Regions from separate parts of the Streptosporangium sp. NPDC087985 genome, predicted to be linked through region 2. Evidence: riboswitches for the same ligand, from Rfam matches in the RefSeq annotation. Region 2 holds a riboswitch; each other region holds the start of a gene.

Region 1 (4,894 bases), on a different contig from region 2:
TTGGCCTGGCACCAGGTCTTCTCCGGAGTGCGGAAACGGCTCTCGGACAGGTCGTCCAGGGTGCCGAGCAGGCCGCTGCCCTCGAAGACCAGGTTGATCATCTCGGCGCCGACCCCGAAGTCCGAAAGCACCAGCAGGGGCACCGACTGGGCGATCGCCTCCAGCGCGGCGGTCGAGCTGACGGTGACGAATCCGGCCGCGTGCGCCAGGTGTTCGTGCATGGGCCCGGCGGCGAAGCGCACGGCGCCGGGACGCACCTGGCCGCCGTCGGCCAGCGACTGCCACAGCCGCTGGTAGTGGTGGCGCTCGTTGTGGGTCTGCCGCTCGGTGTCCAGCGCGCGGAGCTTGACCACCACGTCGAGATCCGGCCGCCGTCCGGCCAGTTCGGCCAGCGCGAGCAGGATCCGTTCGCGCTCTTCCCTGCGCCGGGGCACCTTGGCCTGGGTCGCGAACACCACCCGGTTGCGCGGGCCGGTGACGGGGACATCCTCACCGCTGTGCAGGAACGGCAGCCGGGTCAGGCCCACCGCCCCACCCCCGCCCAGCTCACGGCCGATCGCCGAGAACTCCGCGACCTCCCGCTCGCTGTGCAGGACGAGCAGGTCGCATCCGCTGCGGAACACCCACGCCTTCTCGGTCGCCGGGATGGAGATCCCCGGCAGCCCGGAGATGAACACCGGCCTCGGCACCAGGCCGGCGAGTACCTCGCTGACCAGCACGTCCACCACGGGTCCTGTGCAGGCGACCAGCACCACGTCGGGTCTGAGCCGCTCGGCCGCCCTGCGCAGCGCCCGGGCCGACAGCACGGGCGGATCGGCGACCGCACCCGCGACGGCCGCGTGGATCTGGGCCGGGGAGGGTGTGATGGGAGTACGGATCACCGTCAGCTCCGCCGTACAGCTCGAAGGAAGATCATCGAGCAGATGGGCGGCCCACTTCAGATAGGAATCCGAGTCGGCCACGGCCAGGACCTTCAACCTGTTACTCCAGTGTCGTGATGGGCGAACATCGACAGGTGGGAACGGAGCGAGGGCACCGCCCGGGCGGTCCACCACGCGTCGGGGACGTCCACTGCCTCCACGGCGACGCCCCGGGCCGTGAGCAGGACCCGCAGGGAGGTGACCGCGGTGGACGGCAGGCTCAGCACCCGCTGTCCGGCCGCCAGCCCTCGCAGGGTCATCTCGGCGGGGATCCCGCCGTCGTAGACGGTGATCCCGGGCTGTTCCCCGACCAGGGCGAGATCGTGGAGGTCCTCCCGGCGGTGCGGGAAGTAGGCCACCGGCTCGGACGAGCCGAGCTCGGCCAGCCAGCTGAGGTAGGGGTCGCGGTGGATCAGGCCGTTGCGGACCAGCGAGGTGCCGAGCACGACGGTCCGCTCCTCGGGGGCCGGCCTGCGCAGGGGCTGTGACCGCAGCCACGCGAAGTCGTGGATGATCAGCTCCGCACCCCTGTCCCGTACGGCCTGCGCCAGCTCGGCGGGGACGGGCAACGCGGTGAAGATCGACAGTCGGCCGGATCGGGAGGCGGCGCGCAGTCGGAGGGCTGCGGCCGTTCCGAGGGCGGTCCGCAGGGGACCGACGGCGGTGCGGGCCCGCAGCAGCGGCGTCCAGATCCGCCCGGCGAGCAGTTCCAGGAGCCTGATGGTGGCCAGGCCGTCGTCGACGATCACGATCCGGCCGGGAAGGGTGGTGAGCCAGCCCGCCTGGACCTTGCCGGAGAAGGCGTCGCCGACCGCCCAGGTCGTGCCCCGTTGGGGCCTGGGCATCTCGGACTCGGGCCCGCCCAGTTCCAGGCCCGGAGGCAGATCCAGCCGGGAGATCTCGCGACGGGTGACGGCCAGTGGGCGCAGCCCCGCCCGGGGCGCCATCCGGGCGTGGGCACCGAGCAGTCCGGCGTGGCAGGCCTCCACGGCGCAGAGCATCTGCAGTGGGGACTCCACCCAGGCAACGGCCGAACCCTGCTCCCGCGCGTGGCCTCGACCGTCCTCCACGCCGGGCGATGACCCGTTCACGACCGCCTCACCGTAACCGGGACGGCTTACACGCCTGGGAACTGCGGGTGAACACCCGGACACGCCGTTCTGCGCGCCCGGATCGGGGCGACCACGCGCGGGTTCAGGGTGACGCGGTCAACCGGCTGCCGCAGCCGACGCGGGTCCGGCCCACGGCGAAATCTCCTCGAATGCGATCGTTTCCGCAGGTAAAACGGCCCTCATCAAAAAGATCTACGTTTATGGTGAAACCCCGGGGTGTGAGGTATGCAACACAGCGGCCTTTCGCCGGTGTCGCCGCTCCGAAACGCCTATCCCACAGGCGTTCCCGGCTTCAACAGGCCATCCGGCACAGACTTGTCGATCTTGAGGGCGCCCCAGGCTTTCCCCCTCGATGCACACCTATTCCCAAGCCGTGGCAATTTGTACCACTTGTAACCGTTTGTCCTTTTCGCGTAGCTTCTATCTCACATCTGGTGACCGCCCAAGTTCTTCAGCTACACGTCACCATCACATTGCCCGTCCGCGCTCTATCGGAGCGGATCACTCCACCCGATGAGCACGGCCGCCGAATCCGCGGATCCCGCGGAACCGGGGAACCACTTTTTTGGGGTGAATCAGCGCTTAGTGCGCTGTAGGGCACTTCCCAGCCCGAACCCGTCAGCTAACCCGGTAGGCGGCATGAGAAGCGAAGCAAGGAGTCTCACCCCTCATGGCCACGAACCGCTTTAACCGCAAGACACGTAAGCTGACCAACATTCTTCTCGGCGCCTCCATCGTCGCCGGGGGTAGCCTCCTCGCAGTTCCTGCCGCCCTGGCGGACACTCACGGACCGAACACCGTCGCCGTGGCCTCCGTCAGAACCTCCCAGGCCGCCGGCAAGACCCCTCTGCAGCTCGAGGCCGAGCGTCTGCCCAGGGTCACGGCCACGCAGGTCCTGGACATCGCCGCCCAGCAGATCGGCATCTCGGAGAACGCCCAGGGCGGCGGGACCAAGTTCCAGTCCTGGTACATGTCCTCCCCGCGGGCCAAGGAGACCCTCGCCCGTGACGGCGGCACCCTTGCAGGCTACGCCAACGCCCCCTGGTGCGCGATGTTCGTCTCCTGGGTCGGCGAGCAGGCCGGCATCCAGCCCACCATGGGCTGGGACGCCTACACCGTCACCTACGCCCAGTGGTTCAAGGACAACGGGCACTGGGGCACCGTCGCCAAGCCCGGTGCCGTCGTCTTCTTCGACTGGCAGGGCAGCAAGAACATCAGCGGGATCGACCACGTCGGCCTCGTGAAGAAGGACAACGGCGACGGCACGATCAGCACGATCGAGGGCAACACCGGCAACGGCAAGGTCGAGGAGCGCGTCCGGCCCACGTCCCAGGTCGTCGGCTACGGCTACCCGGTCTACAGCGACTGATCGATCGGCACCGCACGCCACGGTCACCCGTCCCGCGACGGCTGATCCACCGGCACGGAGAAGGGGTCCGGCTCACCTGAGCCGGGCCCCTTTCTGCGTCCCGCCGTACATCACCCGGCATCTACCACCCGAGCCCCGCATCCGGGGCTCTCGGACGTCTACTTTCCTCAACGAAGGCACTTCCGCACAGAATGTCCCCGTGTGTCACTGTGTGATGGGAGCGCTCCCAAACACCTTTCTGAGAGGTTTGCGAGGTATGCGACCCTTCATTCCCCATTGACAGGCCAGTTGTAACGGTTGAGTTTCGGCATATTGACGTCCCGGCTGCCTATCGTCCACTCTTCGTGGGAGCGCTCCCAAAGCACATTGAGGAACCTGCCCCATCGCGCACCGCGTTTGTCGGGGACCGGCGCGCGATGTCACCTCCCATCGATTCGGGCGACCACCTGAGAGGGGTCCGTAATGTTGAACACCAAGCGGCATGGCAAGCTCGCCGCGGTTGCGGTGATGGCGGCCACCGCCCTGGCGATCACTTCCTGCAGCACGAATGATTCCACCAAGCCCGCGGCCGTCGGTGACTCCACCGCGCCCGCCGCCGCTGCCGAGCCGGTGACCATCACCGTGCACACCTTCGGCGGCGGTGAGAACTTCGGCTACAAGAAGGCCGTGGAGACGTGGAACGCCGCACATCCGGACATCCAGGTCAAGCACCAGAACCTGACCGACCGGTTCGAGGACGTCTACCTGCCCCAGCTGCTGCAGAAGCTGCAGGCCGGCAGCGGCACCGGTGACATCGTCGGCATCGACGAAGGCGCGATGGGTCTGATGAAGGCCCGCCCGCAGTTCTTCACCGACCTGGCGCAGTACGGGCTGGACAGCCGCAAGTCCGACTTCCCCGCGGCGAAGTGGGACAACGGCGTCAACAAGGACGGCAAGCTCTTCGCCCTCGGCACCGACATCGGCGGCATGGCCATGTGCTACCGCAAGGACCTGCTCCAGAAGGCCGGCCTGCCGAGCGAGCGCGACGAGGTCAGCAAGCTCTGGCCGGACTGGGACTCCTTCATGGCGGCCGGCAAGAAGTTCCAGGCCGCCAACACCGGCAAGGGAGACCCGAAGTTCCTCGACGGCCCGAACACTCTCTACAACGTGGTCCTGTCGCAGGAGGCGCCGAAGAACGGCAACATCGCCTACTTCGACACCGACAACCAGCTCGTCATCGACAAGAACCCGGCCATCAAGACCTCGTTCGACACGGTGAAGTCCTACAGCGAGGCGGGCCTGACCGCCAAGCTCGCCTCCTTCACCCCGGAGTGGAACGCGGCGATCAAGAAGGGCGGCTTCGCCGTCATGGGCTGCCCTGCCTGGATGGTCGGCGTCATCTCCGGCGCGGCCGGTGACGAGGGCAAGGGCAAGTGGGATGTGGCGGGAGTCCCCGGCGGCGCCGGCAACTGGGGCGGCTCCTACCTCGCGATCCCCGCGCAGAGCAAGCACCC
Region 2 (4,894 bases):
TGGATCCCTCCACGGCCAGCAGACTGGTCAACGACGCGATCGGCGCGGGGTTCGTGGAACGCGAGGAGTCCGAAGTGGACGCCCGGCGCGCCCGGCTGGTGCTGAGCGAGCGGGGTCACCGGGTGCTGGAGGTGGTCATCCACCACCGGCGGATCTACCTGGACGGTCTGATCGCCGACTGGGACGAGGCCGACCGTGAGGTCTTCGCCCGGTTGCTCACCCGCTTCGCCGAAGCGGCCCTGGTCCGCCCGGTGGACCTGGTCAACCTCGACCAGCTGATCGCCGGGGCGATCGAGGAGCCCCCTACTCCCCGGTGACGCCGTCGATCTGCTCACGGAGGAGGTCGGCATGGCCGTTGTGCCGGGCGTACTCCTCGATCATGTGGACGAGGATCCAGCGCAGCGAGACATCCGCCCCCCTGCGCTGCTGCTTGCCCACCGTGTCCGGGGACAGTCCCGCGGAGACGTCTCGGGCGTGGTCGATCTCGGCCCGCCAGCGGGCGAACGCCTCCTCGGCCGAGGCGGTGTCCACCAGGTCGAACTCACCGTCGGGATGCTGGTCGGACCAGAAGATCCCCGGAGTGTTCTCGCCGTTGAGGACGTTGCGGAACCAGTGGCGCTCGACATCGGCCATGTGACGGACCAGGCCCAGCAGGGAGAGCGTGGACGGCGCGGCCGATCGCAGACGGAGCTGCTCCTCCGACAGGCCGGCGCATTTGACGGCCAGGGTCTCCCGGTGCCAGTCCAGCCACGTGTGCAGCATGGGAGTCTCATCGGCGATGAAGGGGGGATCAACGCGGTTGTCGGTCATGAGATCAATCTTCATGGTGCGAGCGACCGGTGTCATGTCGTTTTCCGGGATCCGAGATCCTCCTGAGGCGCTGCGAGGCTCAGAACATCGAGATGTGGACGTGGTCGAAGTGGTTGGCGGTGGTGCCGCCGCGGTCGGACATGGCGCTCCAACCGGAGCCGGAGTTGATGCGCTGACGCCAGATCACGTATTTGACGCCGAGGCCGGCCCTGTTCTCGACGGCCCAGGCGGCGATCTCGTCGCCGAGCTTGACGTTGGCCGCCGAGGGCATCGAGCCACCGGTGCTCATCATGAAGTCGCAGGCGCGGCCGAGCGGATGCTCGCCGCCATCGTTCTCGGCCCGGTAACAGCCGACCTCGTAGGGCAGGTCGAAACGCTTCTTGACAGCCTCGCGCATGATCAGAGTGCGGTCGGTGATGTTGTCGGGGCCCGTCGGGAGCTGGGGGGCCCAGCTGCCGTCGGCGCGACGGCCGGAGCCCGTGGGGACAAGCGCGTCGAGCTTCTTCTCGATCTCGGCGATCACCTTCTCGGCCTCCTCGCGCTGGACCTCCACCGCCTTGGTCTCCTCGCCGATCTCCCGGGTGAGCTGGGCCGCCTTCTCCGCCGCCTGTTCCCTGAGGTCCCGGCTCCGGGCGAAGTCCCGCAGGGAGGTGCTCTGCTCGGCGGCGAGCTGCTCCATGATCGCGACACCGCTCATGTCGGCGGAGAACAGCAGGGAGGGCAACTCACCCGCGCTGCTCTGGTAGTAGAGCTGGGCGATGGAGCCGAGCTGCCGCTCGGCTCCGGCGTAGGCCTCCTCGGCCTTGCGCAGGTCCGCCCTGGCTGCTCCCTCGGCGGCCTGGGCCTTCTTCAGGGATTCGCGTCTGGCCGCGTAGACCTCGATGAGCTTGTCGACCTTCTTGTTCAGCGTTGTCAGTTCGGCGCGGAGCCGGGACTCATCCGGTTGGGGATCCGCGTTACCCGGGGCCGCGGTGCCGAGGGCGAACGTGAGGGCCGAAATCACGGAAACGGCCAGAGCCGCATGGCGACGGAACATGGGGGATGGAGCCGTCACGACTCTCCTCTCCTCGCGCCTGCCGGGTTAGCTGACGGGTTCGGGCTGGAGGAGGCCCTTCCACCGGAGTGGTTCACCCCAGGTGCGGTGGTTCCCCGGCTCCCGGGCGACGCACCCGGAATTAGGCATATCGGACATAAGGTTCGATGTGTGAGGATAGTAGTGGTAAAGCCCGGGTAATGCGAACCCAATCTGAGACAAAGTAGTGATCAATTTGTGATAAAAGATCGTAAAAGTCTCGCCGTTTCCTCGGGCGGGACATCGTTCACGAAGGCTCCCATGGCCGCCTCCGATCCGGCGAGATACTTCAGCTTGTCCGGCGCCCGGCGGATGCTGAACAGCTCCAGGCGCGCGTAGGAAAGGCCGCGGCCGACGTTCACCGGTGCCTGATGCCAGGCCGCGACGTACGGCATGGCCATGCCGAACAGTCCGTCCAGCCGCCGGAGCAGATCCGTGTAGAGCGGGCCGAACGCCACCCGTTCGGCGGCCTCCAGCGCGCACAGGTCGGGGACCTGACGGTGCGGGTAGACGTGAACCTCCACGGGCCAGCGTGCCGCCGCGGGGACGAAGGCCGTCCAGTGCTCGTTCGACGCCACCACGCGGATCCCCGCCTCGCGTTCGGCGGCCAGCACGTCGGCGTACAGGTTGCCACCCGTCCGCTCCCGGTGCCGCTCGGCCGCGCCAAGGGACAATCTGGTGCGCGGGGTCACGTAGGGATAGGCGTAGATCTGACCGTGGGGGTGGGTCAGAGTGATGCCGATCTCCGCCCCCCGGTTCTCGAAGCAGAACACCTGCTCCACGCCTGGGAGCGCGGACAGCTCCGCCGTGCGGTCGATCCAGGCCTCCATGACCAGCTCGACCTGGTCGGTGGAGAGCTGGGAGAAGGAGGAGTCGTGGTCGGAGGTGAAGCAGACCACCTCGCACCGGCCGTCCCCGGAGCGGACCTCGCTCAACCCTCCGACCTGGCTGTACTCACCCGCCTGGGAGGAGAAGGAGGGGAAGCGGTTCTCGAAGACGACCACGTCGTAGGTCTTCGAGGGGATCTCGGTCGAGTGGCCGGGGGTGGACGGGCAGAGCGGGCACTCGCTCGCCGGCGGGAGGAAGGTGCGGCCCTGGCGGTGGCCAGCCACCGCGATCCACTCCTCGGTGAGCGGGTCGTACCGCAGCTCGGAGGCGGGAGGGCGGGGAGAAAGGTCGCGCTCGTCGATCGCACCGCGATCGGCGTCGTCGTGCCGGTCGAAGTAGAACAGTTCCCGGCCGTCCGCCAGGTGGGTGGCCGTCCGCTTCATCGGGTGCGGGCCTCGCTCTCCGGCTGGGGCTCGGTGATGACCAGTTCGCCCACCTGGGCGGCGAGCTCCTCGCGTGCCTCGTCAGGCAGGCCGGAGTCGGTGATCACCACGTGGGCCTGGGACAGCTCGGCGATCGTGCTGATCCCGACCGTCCCCCACTTGGTGTGATCGGCGGGCACCACGAGACGGTGCGCGGAGGCGATCAGCTCGCGGTCGGTCTCCGCCTCCAGCAGATTGGGTGTGGTGAACCCGGCCCGGGTGGTCATCCCGTGCACACCGAGAAACAGGGTGTCCACGTGGAGCCCGCGGATCGCCGCCACGGCCACCGGTCCGACCAGCGCGTCGGAGGGGGTGCGGACGCCGCCGGTCAGCACGACGGTGCGGTCGGCGCGGGGTGAGCGGTGGAAGACGTCGGCGATCCGGATCGAGTTGGTGATCACGGTCAGGTCGGAGACGTCGACCAGGAAATGGGCCAGCGTCCAGGTCGTCGTCCCCGCGGACAGCGCGATCGCCGTGCCGGGCCGGACGAATTGGGCGGCGTGCTGGGCGATCGCCTCCTTCTCCCGTTGCAGGCGCATCGACTTGACGGCGAACCCCGGCTCCTCGGTGGAGCCGGATCCGGCGGCGGTGGCTCCGCCGTGTACTTTCTCCACCTGCCCGCGTTCGGCCAGCACTTCGAGATCCCTGCGGATCGTCATGTCGGACACGCCGAACTCGCGGACGAGGTCGGCGACCCTGACCCCGCCACTGCCGCGCACCCGATCCAGAATCGCCTGCTGTCGCTGTCGGGCGAGCATTGACCACTCCCTAATCAACCAGATTCCACCAAATTACCACAGATATTTCCGGTGATAGGTGTTGGATTATGGTGAGTAGATGTTCACAGCTGGTCAAGCTCGGCATGGATGCTCGCCCTGGCCGGCCGGAGACCTCCGGCGGTCCATCAGGTTCGCGCTCATGCGGGAAACCCGGAATCCCGATCGCTAGCCGCGGCGTCCCCACGAGGCGAGCAACCTGGTCTGGGGATCGACGTCCGAGGGTGCCGGCGGGTACCCCTCTATGACTCCGGCCTGGCGATAGCCCTCCTTCGCGCCGGCGAACCGGGCCAGGCAGGCATCGACCAGCTCGGGATCGAGCCGCTCGCCGGCACCGATGGCGCGGGCGAGGTCCCAGGTGTGGATGAGGGCGTCGGCGAACAGCTCGCTGATGTACTCCTCGCCGGGTACGTCGGCGAAGGACAGGTGGACGACACGTGTCAGAGACTGTTCCTCGCTCGCCGCCTGGGTGGCGGCCATCGCCGAGATGTCGAACGCCTTCAGGGGATCGTCACCGAGGAGGTCGCCGTCGAGGGCGTCGCCGACGTCCGCGACGGTCCGTCCGGCAAGCAGTTGCGAGGCCCACCGGTTCTCCCCGACCACGTGGTTGACCAGAGTGCGTACATCCCAGTCCACACAGGGTGTCTCGTTGTCCCACTGCTCGGGCTTGATCTGGTGCACAAGGGTGCCGAAGTAGTCCAGCGCGCGTCGGTACGCCTCACGTGTGTCGACAGTCATCATGTCCTCCCGAGTCGTCATTTCGACCGTAACTCCTGGGAGGGACATCGTCATCGTGCCCGTGGGGCACGGCCGTCCGCCGGCGTCCTCGCCTCGCGTCCCGGACGACCGGCACGGTGTCTCACGGCAGGCTCTGCTCCACCCAGACGACCTTGCCCCTGGGTGTCAGGCGGGAGCCCCAGCGGTGA
Region 3 (4,894 bases), on a different contig from region 2:
CCGGCGCGTTACGGCTGGGCAAGGCCGGGATGCTCTACCTCACCGGCGGCCGGGTGACCTACGCCGAGAGCCCGGCCGCCCCCCGGGTGGAGGATCTGCTGACCTCCGGCCGCAGAATCTCCGCCCATGCCGTACGGCAGGCCAGGCAGGCCGCCACCGAGGACCGGTGGGGCGGCGAACTGCTGGTCTCCCAGGGGGTTCTCACCCGGGGCGAGCTGGAGTTCTGCGTGCTGAGCTCGGTACTCGACGCCGTGTACTTCCTGTTCGACGCCACCGGCCACCGGCCCAGGTTCCGGCCGGGAGACCAGCACTGGCTCGGGCCCCAGTGGTATTTCGACGTGACCGGACTACTCCGGGAGTGCAAGCGAAGGAGGGCGCAATTGAACCAGGCCTGGCCATCCGCCGAGCTGGACGCACTCCCGGTCGTCCCGGTGGGACGCGTCACCAGCCAGCGGGTGGTGCTGACCCCGCTCCAGTGGGAGGTGCTGGTCGGCGCCGACTCCGCCACGACCCCGGGTGACCTGGCGCGCAAGCTCGGCCGTCCGGCCTACTCGGTACTGCTCGCCGTACGGCAGCTTGCCGCGGCGGGGCTGCTCCGCACGCCACAGGCCGGCTCCGCCGCCCTACCTGGCGTGCTACCCGGCGCGCTGCCCAAGCGAGAGAAGAACGGTATGGCAGATCTCAGGGAACTCTCGGGCACCACCGAGCTGTCCACGCCACTGCCCCTGGCGACGGCGGACCCCACCGACGTGAACCTGCTCATCCGGCTCAGAGACGCATTGGAGGCATTGACGTGAGCTTGGTCCTATGCCGATAAGGCTGCGGACGCTGAAGCTGCTCGGAAGGAGGATGCCGGTGGAACTCCGCGACGAAGTGCACCGAGAGATGGTGCTGCTGCGGGAGCGTGTGCCCGACGTGAACGGGAGCATCGCCTGCAGCGTGGATGGCCTGACGATAGCGAGTGACCTGGAAGGCGACGTCGAGCAGACCGGCGCGCTCTCATCGGCGATGCTGGCCCTCAGTCGCCGGATGACGAGCATGGCCGACAAGGGCACCTTCGAGGAGACGTTGATCTCCGGAACCAACGGTTACGCGGCCTTCTACGCCGCCGGCCCAAAGATCGTCCTCACAGTGCTCGCCCGCCCGGGCACCAACCTCGGGCTGCTGCGACTGGAGGGCCGCAAGACGGCGGCGAATCTGGCCGTCATCACGTCCCGCACATCTATACCCCAATGAATCGGAGACAGTAATGGGCAACATGGACATCTCGCTCAAGGAGATGATGGCGATCGACGGCGCCCTCGGCGCGGTGGTCGTGGACTACAACAGCGGCATGGCGCTGGGCGCCCTCGGCGGTTCCAAGGACCTCGACCTCCAGGTCGCCGCGGCCGGCAACACCGAGGTCGTCAAGGCCAAGATGCGGACGATGGAATCTCTGGGCCTCAAGGACGGCATCGAGGACATCCTCATCACGCTCAGCGGCCAGTACCACGTGATCCGCCCCGTCAGCGGCCGGAGCGGCAAGGGACTCTTCCTCTACGTGGCGTTCGACCGCTCCCGGGCCAACCTGGCGCTCGCACGGCACACCATGCGCGCCATCGAGGAGAGGCTCGAGGTCTGACCCTCCGGTACGGCTTGCGCCCCGGGAGGCGCAAGCCGTACCGGAGCCCGGCCGCGGGGAGTCCGTCCTACTTGTTGATCACCTGGGGCGGGGTGGCCGGGTTGTTGTCGATGCGCTTCCACGCGCCCGCGGAGAAGGGCACGGGGTAGTTCTTCTTACCCGGGCCGCTGCCCCACTTGGTGATCACGTAATCGACCTTGATGTGGCCCAGGCCGCCGGTGCCGTCCACGCCGAGCGTGTTGGGGTTGAACGTGCCGCCGGTCAGCTCGGCGAAGGTCTTGGCATCGAGGTCGATCATGACCCCGCTGCTGGAGGGCACGCCGGGACCGCGGTCACCGACGAAGAAGTTGGCCTTCTTGCCGTTGTAGATGACATAGCCCTCGGTCATCAGCGGCCAGCTCGGGCTGGCGATCATGCCCTTCTGCATCGGCTTGCCGCTCGCGGGCAGACCGGTGTCCCCGGCGCGGCCGGAGGAGTCGTCCCAGAAGTAGGAGGCCTTGGTCGAGCCGTTCAGCAGGACGACCTCGGAGCCGGACTCGGAGCCGGGGGTCGAGGCGCTGGTCTTGGCCGAGGCGGGGAGCGCCTGGACGGGGGGCGCCTGGACGGGGGGCGCCTGGACGGAGAGCGCCGGGGCGGGCAGCGCCGAGGAGCTGGCGACAGCCGAGCTGGGGATCAGCGAGACGACGCTCGCGGAGGTGATGGCACTCGCGCCGATAAGGGTGGCGGCGATGAAGAAACGGCTCTTAGGTATACCAAAGGAGAAACGCATTGGAGGAAGACTCTTTCGCGAGGCAACGGGAAGGCGCGTGTGCCACGCGGATGAGGCACAGGCGGATACGCGCTCTCACAGAGAGAGGGGGTGGCCGGCGAGACCGGGCACCGCGCGAGGCGCGTGGGAAGCCGCGTTCAGACGCGGCGGGAAAGTCCTAGAGGACCCGTACGAGCGAGGCGGGTACCAGCGGGAAGGGGGCACAGCGTCCCATAAGTGATTTCCTCTCCATCTCGTCTACCGGGTTAGCTGACGGGTTCGGGCGGTGGAGTTGCCCTACCGCCGCAGGTTCGCGGCGGATTCACCCCAGGAAGTGGGTCCCCGGTTCCCATGGCCCTGAGGGCTTCCGGGATTCGACGTCGACTGGCCGCTCCTTCCGCTGAAGGGCAGGTCGCCAACCGATCACAAACAGGACATTACAGCCCATTCGGGCACAAAGCAAAGCAAAACCCATGAAAACCCCAGAAGATCTACCCACGTCGGCCAAGAAAGCCTCATTGGTTACCCCTTGACCATCTCGCCGACATGGTGGACCGGCCGGAACCGCAGGGGAAGCGCCTCGGAAGATTCCGGTGATCATGCCTCTGAGCTGGGCATACTTCTCAAGTATTTCCAAAGGAGGGATGATTCGATGAATATTTACACGATCAATGTGGGGGTCGCGGCGACCGGTATGCCGCTCCTTCGGTCAACAGTTCTTTTTACCTCCATACGGGCCCGTCGATCAGCGAAATGGCCCATCAACCGGTCGGCGCATGCTCTCCGGAAGATCCGGAGGCGCCGGAAACCGCCCGCGCAAAGCCGCGGTCATGGACAGGCGAAACTCCTCTGGATGGTCAGTCCCACCAGAACGACCAGACGTTCCTGCCTCTGATCTGCTCCGCGTAGTCGGCCAGCGTCCCGGCGCTGTAGATGACGCTGTCGGGGCAGAACGTCCAGTGCTCGGCGGCGACGTGCAGGGCGTGTTCCGGCGTGACCGGGGGCGCCGCGACGCTCAGGTCCAGGGTGTTGAAGCCCATGCCGACCACCCGCGCGCCGAATCTCTCCTCCCAGCTGCGCACCACAGCCGCGAGCGGGACCATCCACTCGTTGTGATTCAGCGCGCCCTGCCATCCCATGACGGCCAGCGCGTCGGCCCCCCGCGCCGCCGCGACCAGCCCGAGCGGGGTCCTGCGCTCGGCCACCATCCCCGCGTACCAGTCGGCGACCACGCCGGGGTCGGCGGCCGGTCTACCCGAGGGCGCCGGTCCCGGGCACTGCGGGCCGAACGGATCCAGCAGCTCCACCTGGTCGGCGTGGGCCTTCTCGATCCAGTCCGCCCACACCTCGGCCATGAACGCGGCGGGGTGGTAGTTGTCGATCTCGGAAGCCGCATCCGGGGCGATCTGCCCCTCCGACCACGGCTGGACGGAGTCCTCAAGCAGCACCGGCCACAGGCCCGACCGCTCGTGCTCGCTCCGCAGCTCGGCCCAGAGCTCGCCGGAGACCGGCTCGTCACTCAGCCAGAACGCCGGACGGTGGTCTACGGCGAACCGCGCGTAGCCGGGATCGGGCCACACCACGTCTCCGGGCGGCAACTCGACCGAGAGCGTGCGCCCCTCACCGCCGTCGTGGAACAGCTGGCCCAGCACTGGCGGAAGTTGCCCACGCTCGCAATCGCTCATCCCTACCGATCCGATCCTGACCACGGACCAATTTTGGCCTGTCAACGTCCAGAGCGACAGTTAGCCTCAGGACCAGGCCAAAATCATCGGTATGCCCGGCGGATGGCAGGAGTGGGACAGCGGTGTGGCGGACACTCACCGCCACACCGCTGTCATATCGATCTAGGGCCTGCCTGGCATGTCAGGCCTGCCCGGGATGTCAGGCCTGCCTGAGATGTCAGGCCTGCCTGACATATCGCGAGTACCCGGCCTGTCGCGCCTGCTGGTCATCCCGGGCATTTTCCTGGCGCCCACCGCCACCGCTCCCAGCCCGAGCAGGAAGATGATGATGCCGGTGACGACGTTGTTCCAGATGGTCGCCGTCGTCGCCGAACCGGTGAGCCAGGGTGCCACGATGGTCCAGATACCGATGATCGGTGCGATCCAGCTCACCCCGTAGGTCCGGCCGTAGGCCGACGCGAACGCCATGGCCAGAGCGGCGAGCGCGACGCCGGTGACCAGGTTGCTCACGGAAAGCCTGGACAGCCCGTTGAAGCCGACCACCCATGGGGAGATCGCCAGGTAGAGCCCCGCGAGGAGAGTGAGGCCGTCGGTGCCCTGGGCTGTCGGGCTGGAACCCGCTTGCTCGTACCTCGCTCGCATCTCGATGAGATCGGGATGGTGTTCTAGGCCTGCGGGTCTGGTCATGACCCACGCCCCCTTCCGACTTCTGTACGGAACAGACCTAACTCCCATACCCGACATAAGCGGATAAAAAATACAAAGCAGGCCAAATATGACCATGTCAGGCTCAGCAGACAGTCCGGGCTGGAATCCCACCGGCCCGCTTGCCGGAATTTT
Region 4 (4,894 bases), on a different contig from region 2:
TGTCACGCCCTGCGGCGCGTAGCCCTGGCCGTAAGCGGGCTGCTGGCCGTAGGGCTGCTGCTGGCCGTAGTCAGGCTGACCGTAGGGGCCGGTCCCCGGCGGCTGCCCGTAGCCCGGCTGCTGGCCGTACGGCTGCTGCTGGCCGTAGTCAGGCTGACCGTAGGGACCGGTCCCCGGCGGCTGCCCGTAGCCCGGCTGCTGACCGTACGGCTGCTGCTGGCCATAACCCTGCTGCCCGTAGCCCTGCGGCTGCCCGTAACCGGGCTGCTGTCCGTAGGGAGGCTGCTCCTGAGCGGGCTGCCCGTAGGCGGGCTGCTGACCGTAACCGGGCTGCTGGCCGTACGGCTGCTGCTGACCGTGGTCGGGCTGACCGTAGGGGCCGGTCCCGGGCGGCTGACCGTAGCCCGGCTGCTGTCCGTAGGGAGACTGCTCCTGAGCGGGCTGCCCGTAGGCGGGCTGCTGACCGTACGGCTGCTGCTGGCCGTAGCCGGGCTGCCCGTAGTCCTGCGGTTGCCCGTAACCGGGCTGGGCCTGCCCCGGACCGGTGTGCGGCTGCGAGGTTTCCGCTCGGTATCCCACAATTGTCACGTCGGGATCAGGTTCGCCGGGGTCCCGGCCCGCGTTGTACTGCCCGTATTCCGGCTGTCCCGACGGGGTGCGATCGCGGTCGGGATCGTCCTGATACGGCGGTTGTCCGGGGCTCACCGCGTCACCTCACTTCGACTGCGCATGCGGCATCCGTAAGACTCACATGCTTGCTGGAGCACAAGGTATCGACATAGGTATCGACAGTCACCTTTCTTATTGGTAATCGTCGAGGTCATGTCAGCCGCGGTCCCGCGCCAGATGGAGCAGCATTCGCGTGTTTCCCAAGGTGTTCGGCTTGACGTGCTCCAGATCGAGGAACTCCGCCACACCCTCGTCATAGGAGGCGAGAAGTTCGGCGTAGACCTCCGGAGAGACGGGGGTGCCCTGAATCTCCTGGAATCCATACCGGGCGAAGAAGTCGACCTCGAAAGTGAGACAGAAGACCCGGCGCAGCCCGAGTTCGCCGGCGGTGCGGAGAAGTTCCGAGACGATCCGGTGGCCGATGCCCAGCCCTCGGCAGCCGGGGTCGACGGCGACGGTACGGATCTCCGCGAGGTCCTCCCAAAGCACGTGGAGCGCCCCGCAGCCGACGACGGTGCCCGCCTGTTCGGCCACCCAGAACTCCTGGACGTCCTCGTACAGGGTGACCGTGGCCTTCTCCAGGAGGCGCCGGCCGACTCCCCCGTAGGTGTCGACGAGCCGCCGGATGACGCGCACGTCCCGGGTGCGGGCACGCCGTACCACGATCGCGGCCGCGTCCGCCTCAGCGCCCGGCCGACCCCGCTCCGCATCCACGCTCTCGCCCCCGGCCTCCGTCCGCCGGCCCGCGGGTCCGGTGTCCTGCCCGGCCGGCGTGAGGGAATGCTCCGCAACCTGCTCCATGACCGATCAGCGTACGTCCTCGACGGTCGTGAATTACGGCCCACCCTTAACTCCAGACCCACATACACCAGATAACCCGCGGTAACTCAACGATCACATCGGGTCAATGATGCCGGCACCAGGCCGGCGCCCGCCTTTCGCGCGACCCCGGACCTGCGAAGACCTCCGCCCCGCGCGCCCCGAAAGGCTGATAAAACCAGGGTAATGCGCATGTTGATCATGAAGGTATGTGATCTTCCCGTGACATGTCAGTTGCGAAAGCTCTACCGAGTTTGTAGTTCTGGTTGAGCATGAACCTCCAATTGCACTAATGTCCCTCCTCGATGTCAGCGATGGTAAAGAGCTGACCCGCCGAATCCCCGATCCGGGGAACCGGGGACCCACCCTCACGTCCCTGGGGTGAATCCGGGGTGCTACCGGCACTCCGGTAGGGCTGTCTCCGGCCCGAACCCGTCAGCTAACCCGGTAGGCGGCCGAGAGAGGAGCCTGTTGGTGAAGCGCACGCGCAACCCGGAGGGAGAGCGCGGAGGCAGACATGCCCGCCGAGGACACGCCTCGCGTGGACGCACCTGCCGGATGGCGGTCATCGGACTGGCCTTCGCCTCCCTGACACTCGGCACCCCTCTGGTCACGGCCACCGCCGATCCGCAGCCCAGCCTCCAGGAGCGCGCCAAAGAGGTCGAGAAACTGCACGTCGAGATCGAAACGCTGACCGAGCAGTACAACGGCGGGCGGGTCAAGCTCAAGCAGGCTCAGCGCGCGGCCGAGGTCGCCAAGAAGATCCTCTCCGTCAGAGAGTCCGAGCTCGCGTCCCGGCGCACCAAGGCCTCCCTTCTGGCGCAGAGCGCCTACATGTCGGGGGGGCTGAGCTCCGCTCTTGTCTTCACCCAGTCGGCCGACCCCGACGCCTTCCTCGACCAGGCCACCACGAACTACGCCCTCCAGCAGCAGCAGAGCGAGGAGGTCGCCCAGGTCGCCCGGGCGATCAAGAGCGCCGAACGGGCGCAGGCCGGCGCCAAGGCCCGGACCAGCGAGGTCAGGCAACTCCTCGCGGAGATCGACACCAAGCGCACCAAGATCGAGCGGCTGGTCGCCAGGGTCGAGAGCAGCCTGTTCAGCGAGGTGCGCAGCCGGGTCAAGAGCGCCGCGGGCAGCCGGGTGAGGCTCAGCGTGCCGATCGTCGGCAGCGGCAAGGCCGCCGAGGCCGCCCGCTGGGCACTCACCCAGCAGCTCAAGCCGTATGTCTGGGGCGCCGAAGGCCCCAACTCCTTCGACTGCTCCGGCCTGGTCATGTGGGCCTACCAGAGGGTGGGCATCAGCCTGCCGCACTACACCGGGAACCAGTGGACGGCGGGCACCCACGTTTCCAGAGGCGAGTTGCGCCCCGGGGACCTGGTCTTCTTCTACAGCGACCTGCACCACGTCGGGATCTACATCGGCGCGGGCCTGATGGTCCATGCCCCCCGGACGGGTGACGTCATCCACATCGCCTCGATCGACAACCGCCCCTTCGCCGGCGGCGTGCGGATCGCCGACTGAGGCAGCCGGCCGGGTCTAGATCAGACGACGGCGGGCGGCCCAGGCCACGGCTTCGATCGCGGTGGCCACGCCGATGCGGTCGCAGATCCCGCGGAGCCTGCGCCGGACGGTCCGGCCACTGATGTCGAGACGACGCCCCACCCGGTCCACGGTGACGCCCTTGGCAAGTTCTGCCAGGAGCACGAGATCTTCGTCACTGAGACCGATCTCGCCCATGCCCAGGAGGCTGTCGCCACGACGGGAATCCACTTCCGGATATGCCATCTAGAGTCGCTCCCCCCGCACTGGAACTCAGGCGTGAGTATGTTGTTGGAATCAAGGCCGCCCGTCAGGAACGGTAAACGCCTTGTTCAAAGGTCGTCAAGTTCTCTTCTCCATAGAGGTGGCAAGCGCTATTGACATGGCGATCATCACATGAACTACTTGTGATATGTCAGCGTCTTGGCGGTTAAGTTGGAGTAGAGCCAAGACCCGCACCCGTCGCCACCCGCCGGCCGCTACGACCGGAGTCTTCGCAGAACAAGGTTTCGCCGGAGCCTCCGTCGACGAGACCGCCTCCAGGCAGGCCACCCGGTCGGCGCCGTCCACTCCCATTGCGCCGGGAAAGAGGCGCTCTCCCCCACACTCTCCGACGAGTAGATCGTCCACCCCTCTGATGGCGTCGGGAAAATCGCCTCTCAATGCGAGGAGGACAAGACCACCTTTTCAGTATTTGGGGAGTATCTGGTCGGTGTAGCCGATCATCCCCGATATGGGGCATGCAGAAAATGGAGTTTCTGCGCTACACGCCGACCCGGCCGGAATTGCTCGGCCGTCTGGCCCTCTGACCGTACGGGAGGAGCCGAGCCGCAGGCCCTCACGACGGCGGCGCCGGACACGGCCCTCTGGCCGCATCCGGCGCCGCCGGTGTGCGGAACGGTCACACTCCCGTCAGGCTCAGCCCGCCGGCTTGACCAGGGGGAACAGGATCGTCTCGCGGATGTTCTTACCGGTGAAGGCCATGACAAGCCGGTCCACGCCAAGACCCATACCGCCGGTGGGCGGCATCGCGTATTCCAGGGCGGTGAGGAAGTCCTCGTCAAGCTGCATGGCCTCGAGGTCGCCGCCCGCGGCGAGCAGGGACTGCTCGGTGAGACGGCGGCGCTGCTCGACCGGGTCGACCAGCTCCGAGTAGGCGGTGCCGAGCTCGGTGCCGAACCCGATCAGGTCCCACTTCTCGGTGAGGAGCGGGTTGTCCCGGTGCTGGCGGGTCAGCGGGGAGGTCTCCAGCGGGTAGTCCATGACGAACGTGGGCTGGATGAGAGTGTGCTCGACGAGCTCCTCGAAGATCTCCTGAACGAGCTTGCCCTGGCCCCACTTCGGGTCCCAGCGGATCTCGTGCGCGTCGGCGTGCTTGCGGACCTGCTCCAGCGGTGTCTCGGTGGTGATCTCCTCGCCCAGCGCCTCCGACACCGCCCCGTAGAGGGTGATCCTCGGCCACTCGGGCAGGCCCAGGTCGATCTCCTGGCCCTCGTGGGTCACCACGGAGTGGCCGAGCGCGGCCACGACCGCACGCTGGATCATCCGCTGGGTCAGGTCGGCCATGTCGTTGTAGTCGAGATACGTCCCGTAGGCCTCGAGCATGGTGAACTCGGGGTTGTGGGTGGCGTCCGCACCCTCGTTGCGGAAGTTGCGGTTGATCTCGAAGACCTTCTCGATGCCGCCCACCACGAGCCGCTTCAGGTAGAGCTCGATCGCGATGCGGAGGTAGAGCTCCATGCTGTAGGCGTTGATGTGGGTCTTGAACGGCCGGGCCGTCGCACCGCCGTGGATCCGCTGGAGCATCGGCGTCTCGACCTCGAGGTAGCCCTCGCCGTGCCAGAAGTCACGCATCGCCCGCACGACG

The links. A riboswitch is a leader RNA that binds a small molecule or an ion and turns the genes downstream of it on or off. The one in region 2 is predicted to bind cyclic di-AMP.
Region 1: it holds a riboswitch for cyclic di-AMP, as region 2 does, so the genes downstream of both, ACIN94_RS20955 (CHAP domain-containing protein) here and ACIN94_RS27770 (coiled-coil domain-containing protein) in region 2, are expected to answer to the same signal.
Region 3: it holds a riboswitch for cyclic di-AMP, as region 2 does, so the genes downstream of both, ACIN94_RS18510 (hypothetical protein) here and ACIN94_RS27770 (coiled-coil domain-containing protein) in region 2, are expected to answer to the same signal.
Region 4: it holds a riboswitch for cyclic di-AMP, as region 2 does, so the genes downstream of both, ACIN94_RS24935 (NlpC/P60 family protein) here and ACIN94_RS27770 (coiled-coil domain-containing protein) in region 2, are expected to answer to the same signal.

What each region holds. Positions count from the first base shown of each region.
Region 1 is NZ_JBIUTQ010000011.1:131,235-136,128, reverse strand. It holds gene ACIN94_RS20965 (DUF6716 putative glycosyltransferase) at 1-962, opposite strand, end outside; gene ACIN94_RS20960 (hypothetical protein) at 974-2,011, opposite strand; cyclic di-AMP (ydaO/yuaA leader) riboswitch at 2,547-2,683, shown strand; gene ACIN94_RS20955 (CHAP domain-containing protein) at 2,703-3,401, shown strand; gene ACIN94_RS20950 (ABC transporter substrate-binding protein) at 3,864-4,894, shown strand, end outside.
Region 2 is NZ_JBIUTQ010000021.1:13,516-18,409, reverse strand. It holds gene ACIN94_RS27780 (MarR family winged helix-turn-helix transcriptional regulator) at 1-317, shown strand, start outside; gene ACIN94_RS27775 (DinB family protein) at 304-810, opposite strand; gene ACIN94_RS27770 (coiled-coil domain-containing protein) at 890-1,864, opposite strand; cyclic di-AMP (ydaO/yuaA leader) riboswitch at 1,867-2,002, opposite strand; gene galT (galactose-1-phosphate uridylyltransferase) at 2,074-3,153, opposite strand; gene ACIN94_RS27760 (DeoR/GlpR family DNA-binding transcription regulator) at 3,150-3,950, opposite strand; gene ACIN94_RS27755 (TIGR03086 family metal-binding protein) at 4,137-4,706, opposite strand; gene ACIN94_RS27750 (SpoIIE family protein phosphatase) at 4,828-4,894, opposite strand, start outside.
Region 3 is NZ_JBIUTQ010000009.1:20,192-25,085, reverse strand. It holds gene ACIN94_RS18525 (DUF4388 domain-containing protein) at 1-797, shown strand, start outside; gene ACIN94_RS18520 (roadblock/LC7 domain-containing protein) at 856-1,236, shown strand; gene ACIN94_RS18515 (hypothetical protein) at 1,250-1,621, shown strand; gene ACIN94_RS18510 (hypothetical protein) at 1,689-2,390, opposite strand; cyclic di-AMP (ydaO/yuaA leader) riboswitch at 2,610-2,759, opposite strand; gene ACIN94_RS18505 (DUF4253 domain-containing protein) at 3,227-4,021, opposite strand; gene ACIN94_RS18500 (SPW repeat protein) at 4,217-4,741, opposite strand.
Region 4 is NZ_JBIUTQ010000016.1:87,007-91,900, forward strand. It holds gene ACIN94_RS24925 (RDD family protein) at 1-705, opposite strand, end outside; gene ACIN94_RS24930 (amino-acid N-acetyltransferase) at 826-1,470, opposite strand; cyclic di-AMP (ydaO/yuaA leader) riboswitch at 1,810-1,957, shown strand; gene ACIN94_RS24935 (NlpC/P60 family protein) at 1,963-3,009, shown strand; gene ACIN94_RS24940 (LuxR C-terminal-related transcriptional regulator) at 3,025-3,273, opposite strand; gene lysX (bifunctional lysylphosphatidylglycerol synthetase/lysine--tRNA ligase LysX) at 3,946-4,894, opposite strand, start outside.